2 regions of the Fructobacillus cardui genome follow, and region 2 is predicted to be linked to the other one. Evidence: riboswitches for the same ligand, from Rfam matches in the RefSeq annotation. Region 2 holds a riboswitch; the other holds the start of a gene.
What was found. Region 2 has a riboswitch for lysine ahead of AABI20_RS06045 (amino acid permease). Riboswitches for the same ligand answer to the same signal wherever they lie in the genome.
Positions count from the first base shown of each region.

Region 1 (3,424 bases), on a different contig from region 2:
TGGGCTGACACGCCAGGAACCACTCGCAAAATCACATTTTGTTGTCCCTCTCGGCCGGCCATAACCCGGTGCAAGAGGTCAAGTTCCAAGAAATTATCAACGATAATCGTACCAACCCCGGATTCAACGGCAAAGGTCAAATCAGCCAGTGACTTGTTGTTTCCGTTATAAGAAACATTGGCCATCGGGAAGCCGGCGGCCACCGCCGTGTAGATTTCACCGGCGGAAACAAGGTCCAAGTGCAAACCTTCTTCAGCAACTACCTGGTACATGGCCTGGCAAGCAAATGCTTTGGAAGCATAGGCAACGGCCCCTTTTTGACCGGATTGTTCAAAGGCCTGCTTGAAGGCGCGCATCTGCTCGCGCATGGTCAAAACATCATAAACGTACAGTGGCGTTTGGTATTCCTTGGCCAAATCAGTGGCTAACACGCCGCCAATCATGAGTTGGTCTTGGTCGTTTACTTGCAAGTGGTTTGACATAAGAATCTTTCCTTCTTCTCTCTTTTCAATCAAAATATTATTAGATGGGCTTAATCAACCAGGTATCGTGCTAAGCGGTCTTGGAAACGAATGGTGATTTCCCATGGATCGATTTCGCAATAGTGGGAAAAGTCAATCAGTGTGTTTTCCTTGTCCTGATTTTTACCAATGAAAGTCACCTTAGTTCCAACCTGAACTGGTTCTTCGAGAGCAATCATCAGTTGGTCCATGGCTAACTTGCCAACAATTGGGGCTTTCTGGCCGTTGACCAAAACCTCAAAGCCAACTGCTTCACGTGGTAGGCCATCCCCGTAGCCGATTGGCAAAGTCGCGATCCATTGGGGCTTGGTGGTTTGGTAAGTGGCACCATAGGAAACGGAGGCACCTGTTGGCAGTTGCTTAATCATGACCACCTCGGATTCGAGTGTCAAGACCGGTTCCAGGTAATTGTCAGGCTTTAATATCCCTTCGGATGGCTCAATACCATAGACCGAAGTTCCTGCTCGAATGACATCCATTGGCATCTGACCAACCCGGTATAAAGCTGCGGCCGAGTTAGCCAGGTGAACCATCGGTGGCATTGGCAAGCCATCGGTTAACTCATGCCAGGTTGCTAGCTGCCCTTCAAAGTATGTCGTGTCAACATCATCGGCCGTAGCAAAGTGAGTCATAATGCCTTGGTAAAGTAAGAAATCAGCATCTTGAACGTCATCAATAGCAGCGCTTAACTCTTCTCGGTTACGAAAACCAATCCGGCCCATGCCCGTGTCGACCGCCAAGTTAACCTGGAGCTTTGGACCGCCAAGACGCAAATTGGCTTCCGCCTGCTTCAAAGTTTCACGATCAGCAACCGTGGCAATGATTTGATAATCGGCCATTAGCTGGGCAAAATCAGGAGACGTGAGGCCCAAAACCAAGATTGGCTGACAAAAGCCGGCTTTCCGTAAGGCAATTGCCTCATCCATCACAGCAACGGCTAAGCCATCGGCACCACCTTCAACAGCAGCCTGACTCATTTCCAACAAACCAAAGCCATAAGCATTGGCCTTCACCGTCATGAAAATAAAGTTAGCGTGGCTACTCTCACGCATGACTTTTAAATTTTTGGCCACCGCTGCCTTTGAAATCAATAAACGACTTGGACGGTGATTAGCGACAACCATGTGAGCCTCCTTAGGCAATAAAAAAATCCAAACAACGGGGGTTTATCCCTGTCGTTTGGATTATTGTCTAAAAATAGTCACAAAAAAACAGTTGAATAGCTCCCCGCTGCATTTGCAGCGACAGTCCAATAGCTCTTAACTATTGGCCCAGCGAAATGGCTCTGACCCCATCAGCTTCGGCAACCGCCCCTTTCGCGAACAATGTTCGGTACTCTTGTTGGTTGCGACCTCTATTACTTATTAAGTTGCCATTAATATACATGAGATTTTTTCTCATGTCAACACTCCTGACAAAATAAATTATCTTTTTAACAAAAAAGGCAGCCGATATTGGCTGTCTTTTCTTAATTTTATGAAAGCTTTTTTTGATAAAAGTTCGCTTTTACCCGTTTGTACCGACTATTAACAGTTGCCAATCGATCCGAAAGCGCTTTAACTTGTCCCTGGTTAAAGGAAGCAAGTAAAACGGACTTTTCTTGTTTTTGAAGGGCAATCAATAGCGGTGTGAGCGTTGTCACATCAACCCAGCGGTGGGCCTGTGAAATGACGGCCACCTCCGGCACTTGTAGACTTTGCTGCCAAATCGCCGACAAGTATTCTGGTAGGACAATCAAAATTGACTGTTCTTCCTGGCTGCTTTGGCGGGCAGCCTTAATGAGGGGCGCTGAAATGTCCTGTGCATAGACAACGTAGTCATCACCATAGCGGTCCGATAACTTGTAGTACCAATGCTTCAAGGCGGCGTGGTCCTCCACAATCAGAACAAAGTGCTGAACCTTGGCCAAAACCAGCTGTTCAATCTGCTGGTCTTCATTACGGCTCGTGGTCAGTACCGTTGTCAACTGATTTTCCGTTGTCCCCTCAAATTCACTTTTCTCCGGCAACAAGGCCCCCGGAGTCTGGGCTAAAAATGTTGCTAAATCATCCGGTAAGTAAGACGAAACGACTAGGACTTTATCCACCTGCTTCAAAAAGTACTTTTGGTACAACAAATCAGCCTTGACCTCAAAAATTAGATTTTGGACGGCCAGCTCCTTTTGGATGTGCCAGGAGATGTTGGCTAAGTATTCCTGGTGCGCTGATAGCCACGAAAGCTTAGCTAATTTAGCCGTCAAATCCGCTTGCGTCAATTTGTGGTTAAAATCAGCCTTAGCAGCCAAATCAACTAAGTCCAACAAACGATTCAAAACCGCCTTGCCGGTCTTCACCAGACCGATATCTTCAGCTTGACCATCAATCTTATTGCTGGCCTCTTCCCAGTTGTGGAGTGCCACCTTCCACTGACCCTGTGTCTTCTTCGGCAAGCTAGCTGCCAAATCAGCCAAGCGGGCTACCTGGTCTTGGTAAAAGCTCAAAGGCAACGTCAGACCGAAGCCCTCTTGAATGGCAGTCAAAAGCGCAATGGGCTTTTCCAAAATGGCCACGGGCCGATCATGATACTTGCTTGCCTTTTCCAAATCCTCCGAAATGACAAAGAAGGCCGCGAAGGTCAAAAGAACCACATCCGCCTGAGCCGCCTTGTCAAAGGCTTGGATAAAGGCCGGACCCGTTTCATCAGAACGGACCGCTGCCAAGCCAGGCTGATTTTGCACACCTTTTGGCAAATCAATGAGGGCTAAATCAGGACTTTCGGCTAACCAAACCAGGACACGCGCTTGCCAAAAGGCACCACCTTGGCTTCTAGCTGCCGCCAGAACCTTTTGAAACTTCTTCTCATCCAGGTAATCGCGCGGCGCATAGAGTTTCGCCACCGATAAGTTAGTCCCGGGCAGTCGCTCC
Region 1 is NZ_CAUZLS010000002.1:171,690-175,113, reverse strand. Features, by position in the region: gene lysA (diaminopimelate decarboxylase) at 1-482, opposite strand, end outside; gene alr (alanine racemase) at 533-1,645, opposite strand; lysine riboswitch at 1,734-1,886, opposite strand; gene AABI20_RS03000 (exonuclease domain-containing protein) at 1,996-3,424, opposite strand, start outside.
Region 1: it holds a riboswitch for lysine, as region 2 does, so the genes downstream of both, alr (alanine racemase) here and AABI20_RS06045 (amino acid permease) in region 2, are expected to answer to the same signal.

Region 2 (3,424 bases):
TGGGTCTTGCAAAACAATCACTACGATTGACAAAACAATGGCTAAAATCGGACCAAATGGGAACCAGCGCGCCTTATAGACCAACTTGTTCAAGTCCTTACCTTGGCGAACATAGGCACGGCGAAAGCGCAAATGTGCTAAGGCAATTCCTAGCCAGGCAATAAAGCCAGACAGACCTGAGGCAGCAACCAGCCAAGTGTAGGCTTCACTACCACCCTTAATATCTGACAAGAAAGCAAACATTCCAACGAAGACCGTCAACAATAGGGATGCCCAAGGAACACCAAACTTTGACAACTTAGAAAATACCTTTGGTGCCTGACCCTTCTTGGCCAAGGCGTAAAGTGTTCGGTTCGCTGCATAAGTAGCTGAATTCGCTGCTGAAATAATTGACGTCAAGATAACTGCGTTCATTAATGAGGCGGCAAAAGCGATACCAGCATTCTTGAAGACAATCGTAAATGGTGAAACCGTGATGTCATTGTTATTAGCAGCTGACAACAAATTTGGATCCTTGTAATAAACCAAAGCAGAAATCACAAAGATTGCGCCGATATAGAACAACAAAATCCGCCAGAAGACTGAGTTAATCGCCTTTGGCACTGATTTTGATGGGTCCTTTGCTTCACCAGCAGTAATGCCCACCATTTCTGTTCCTTGGAATGAAAAACCAGCAACCAAGAAAACCGACAAGACACCCTGGAAACCACCAACAAAACCGTGGTTACCAACGGACAGATTATGCATGACGTTTTGGTTTGAGTGAATAACCCCAAAAATGGTCAAGACACCAACAAACAAGAAAAAGACAATGGTCACAACCTTGATTGTCGACAACCAAAATTCCGTTTCACCAAAAGTCGAAACAGAAAAGAGATTAATAAAGAAAATCAGTGCCAGCACAACCGCTGAGAAAACCCAAGCCGGTACGTGAGGCAGCCAGAACTGCGCGACCAAACCAACCGCCGAGATTTCAGCCGCAATGGTAATCGCCCAGTTAAACCAGTAATTCCACCCAAGGGCAAAGCCCATAGCCGGTTCAATAAAACGATTACCGTATTCTGAAAACGAACCAGTGGTTGGCATATAAGTTGCCATTTCACCAAGGGAAGTCATCAGGAAGTAAACCATGACACCCATTACCAAATAGGCAGTAATGGCGCCCATTGGTCCAGCTTGTGATACCGTTGCCCCAGAGGCCAAAAAGAGCCCCGTTCCAATTGATCCACCCAAGGCAATCATGGAGACATGACGTGTCTTCAATTCCTGCTGGATGGCATTTTGATTTTGTTCAGCCATTTGCATGACTCCTTCATATGAATTTCAAACAATAAAAAAACCCGTTTTTGTCACAAAACAAAAACAGGCGGTAAATTCGTTCAATAATGATAGCAATGATTAGCAAAGCGCACCGTTAAAAACGACAGTCCGATGAATCTTCTTCACCAGCCCAAGGAAAATTTTTGACCCAAAATTTCCTTTCGGCAACTGCACCTTTCACCCTCAGTCTTCGTCTTGGCCAGACTCTTCAGGGCTACTCATTTTAGTTGCGACCTCTTTGTTTGTTGTTCCTACCATAACACAATTTAAATATCACCGTCAACTGCAAAAATAACTAACCAACTTTTAACGTGCTTTAAGTAAACCTTAGCAGCTAAACGGAAGTAAATATAGGCCAGTAAGAAAGCGCCCAACACCGTGGTAAAGGACAAATCACTCCCAACCATCTTATTGCCAGCTAACACAATCCACGTTAACACAAAGACAGTCTGAATGGTGGTCTTGACCCAGTGGGCCACGTGAAATCGATGAACTAGAATGTTGTCAAATTCAAAGAAAAACAAGGCCCACATTGCCAATGATAAATCAGGCATCGTTTGATCTAAAGTTAACCCGTGATTCCAGGTTAAGAAAACTATTGCCGACCAAATAATCATACTGATAAAGAAAATTGCAGTCACGTTAATCGCCCACCAAGAGCCAACTTTAAAGCCCAAAGATCGAATGAAAAACGCCCAGAAAATATTAACTAACCAAATGAACCACAAACTTCCCATCATATTAGCAGGGCCTGCTAAAAATAAGAAATGACTAGCAATTTCTTGGGCTATAATGGCAAAAACAGTATCCATTAATTCTAAAAAACCACTATTGAAGCGCAGCATAATCGATAGAATAATAAAAAGTGCTAAAAAGCACTTTGACAAATATGGTCTCTTTTTTAATGGTGATATTAACACAAGACGGTCCTCTTCGATAAATAAATAACATTCTTATGTAAAAGACTTTACGTCATGTAATAAAAAAAAGCAAAGTGAAACTATTTTAATCAAGAATTGTTCTTAATTAAAATAGTTGATACCCATAGCTGCTCGAACCTCTTTCATGGTTTCTTCAGCTCTTTGATTGGCTTTTTCTGAGCCATGTTTCAACATGGCTAATACCTGATCCATGTTTTGTGCGTACTCTAACCGGCGCTCACGGATTGGTGCCAATTCAGCTTCCATCACGTCCAATAGGTGTTTCTTAAGCTTCATATCACCTAAGCCCCCCGCCTGATACTGTTCCTTTAGCTCTTGTACTCGCCCTGGATCGGGGTCAAAAATATCTAAATAAGTAAAGACGACGTTGCCTTCAACATGCCCCGGATCCTCAACACGAATATGTGTTGGATCGGTATACATTGACTTGACCTTCTTAGCCAAGGTATCTGGGTCATCAGAGAGGTAAATTCCATTATTCAAAGATTTAGACATCTTAGCGTTCCCATCAATTCCCGGCAGACGACCCTGCCCTTTTGGTGGAAAAACGCCTTCAGGCTCAACAAAGACATCTTTTTGATAAGCATTATTGAATGAACGAACTAATTCACGTGTCTGCTCAATCATTGGCTTTTGATCGTCACCAACTGGGACTTTTTTGGCCTTAAAAATCGTAATATCGGCAGCCTGGGAAACTGGATACATTAAGAAACCAGCAGGAATCCCTTCCCCGAAGCCCTTTTGTTGAATTTCAGTCTTGACTGTTGGATTACGCTCTAACCGTCCTAATGAAACCAGATTCATAAAGTACATCGTTAATTCAGCTAAACCTGGAATTTGAGACTGGACAAAAATAGTTGATTTCTTTGGGTCCAATCCAACAGCCAAGTAATCTAAGGCAACTTCCGTCAATGATTGTCTAATTTTTTCAGGATTTCGAGCGTTGTCTGTAAAGGCTTGGGTATCCGCAATCATAATGTAGGGATCAAATTCCCCAGAGTTCTGCATGGCCACTCGATTTTTGAGAGATCCGATATAGTGACCGATATGTAGTTTCCCGGTTGGACGATCACCGGTTAAATAAATTTCTTTTTCCATGGCTTCTATTTCTCTTTCTAGTTATTAACTTCTCCATTATAACGAAATCAAACTCGACTTGCAGG
Region 2 is NZ_CAUZLS010000006.1:47,509-50,932, forward strand. Features, by position in the region: gene AABI20_RS06045 (amino acid permease) at 1-1,299, opposite strand, end outside; lysine riboswitch at 1,397-1,567, opposite strand; gene AABI20_RS06050 (hypothetical protein) at 1,587-2,060, opposite strand; gene trpS (tryptophan--tRNA ligase) at 2,343-3,359, opposite strand.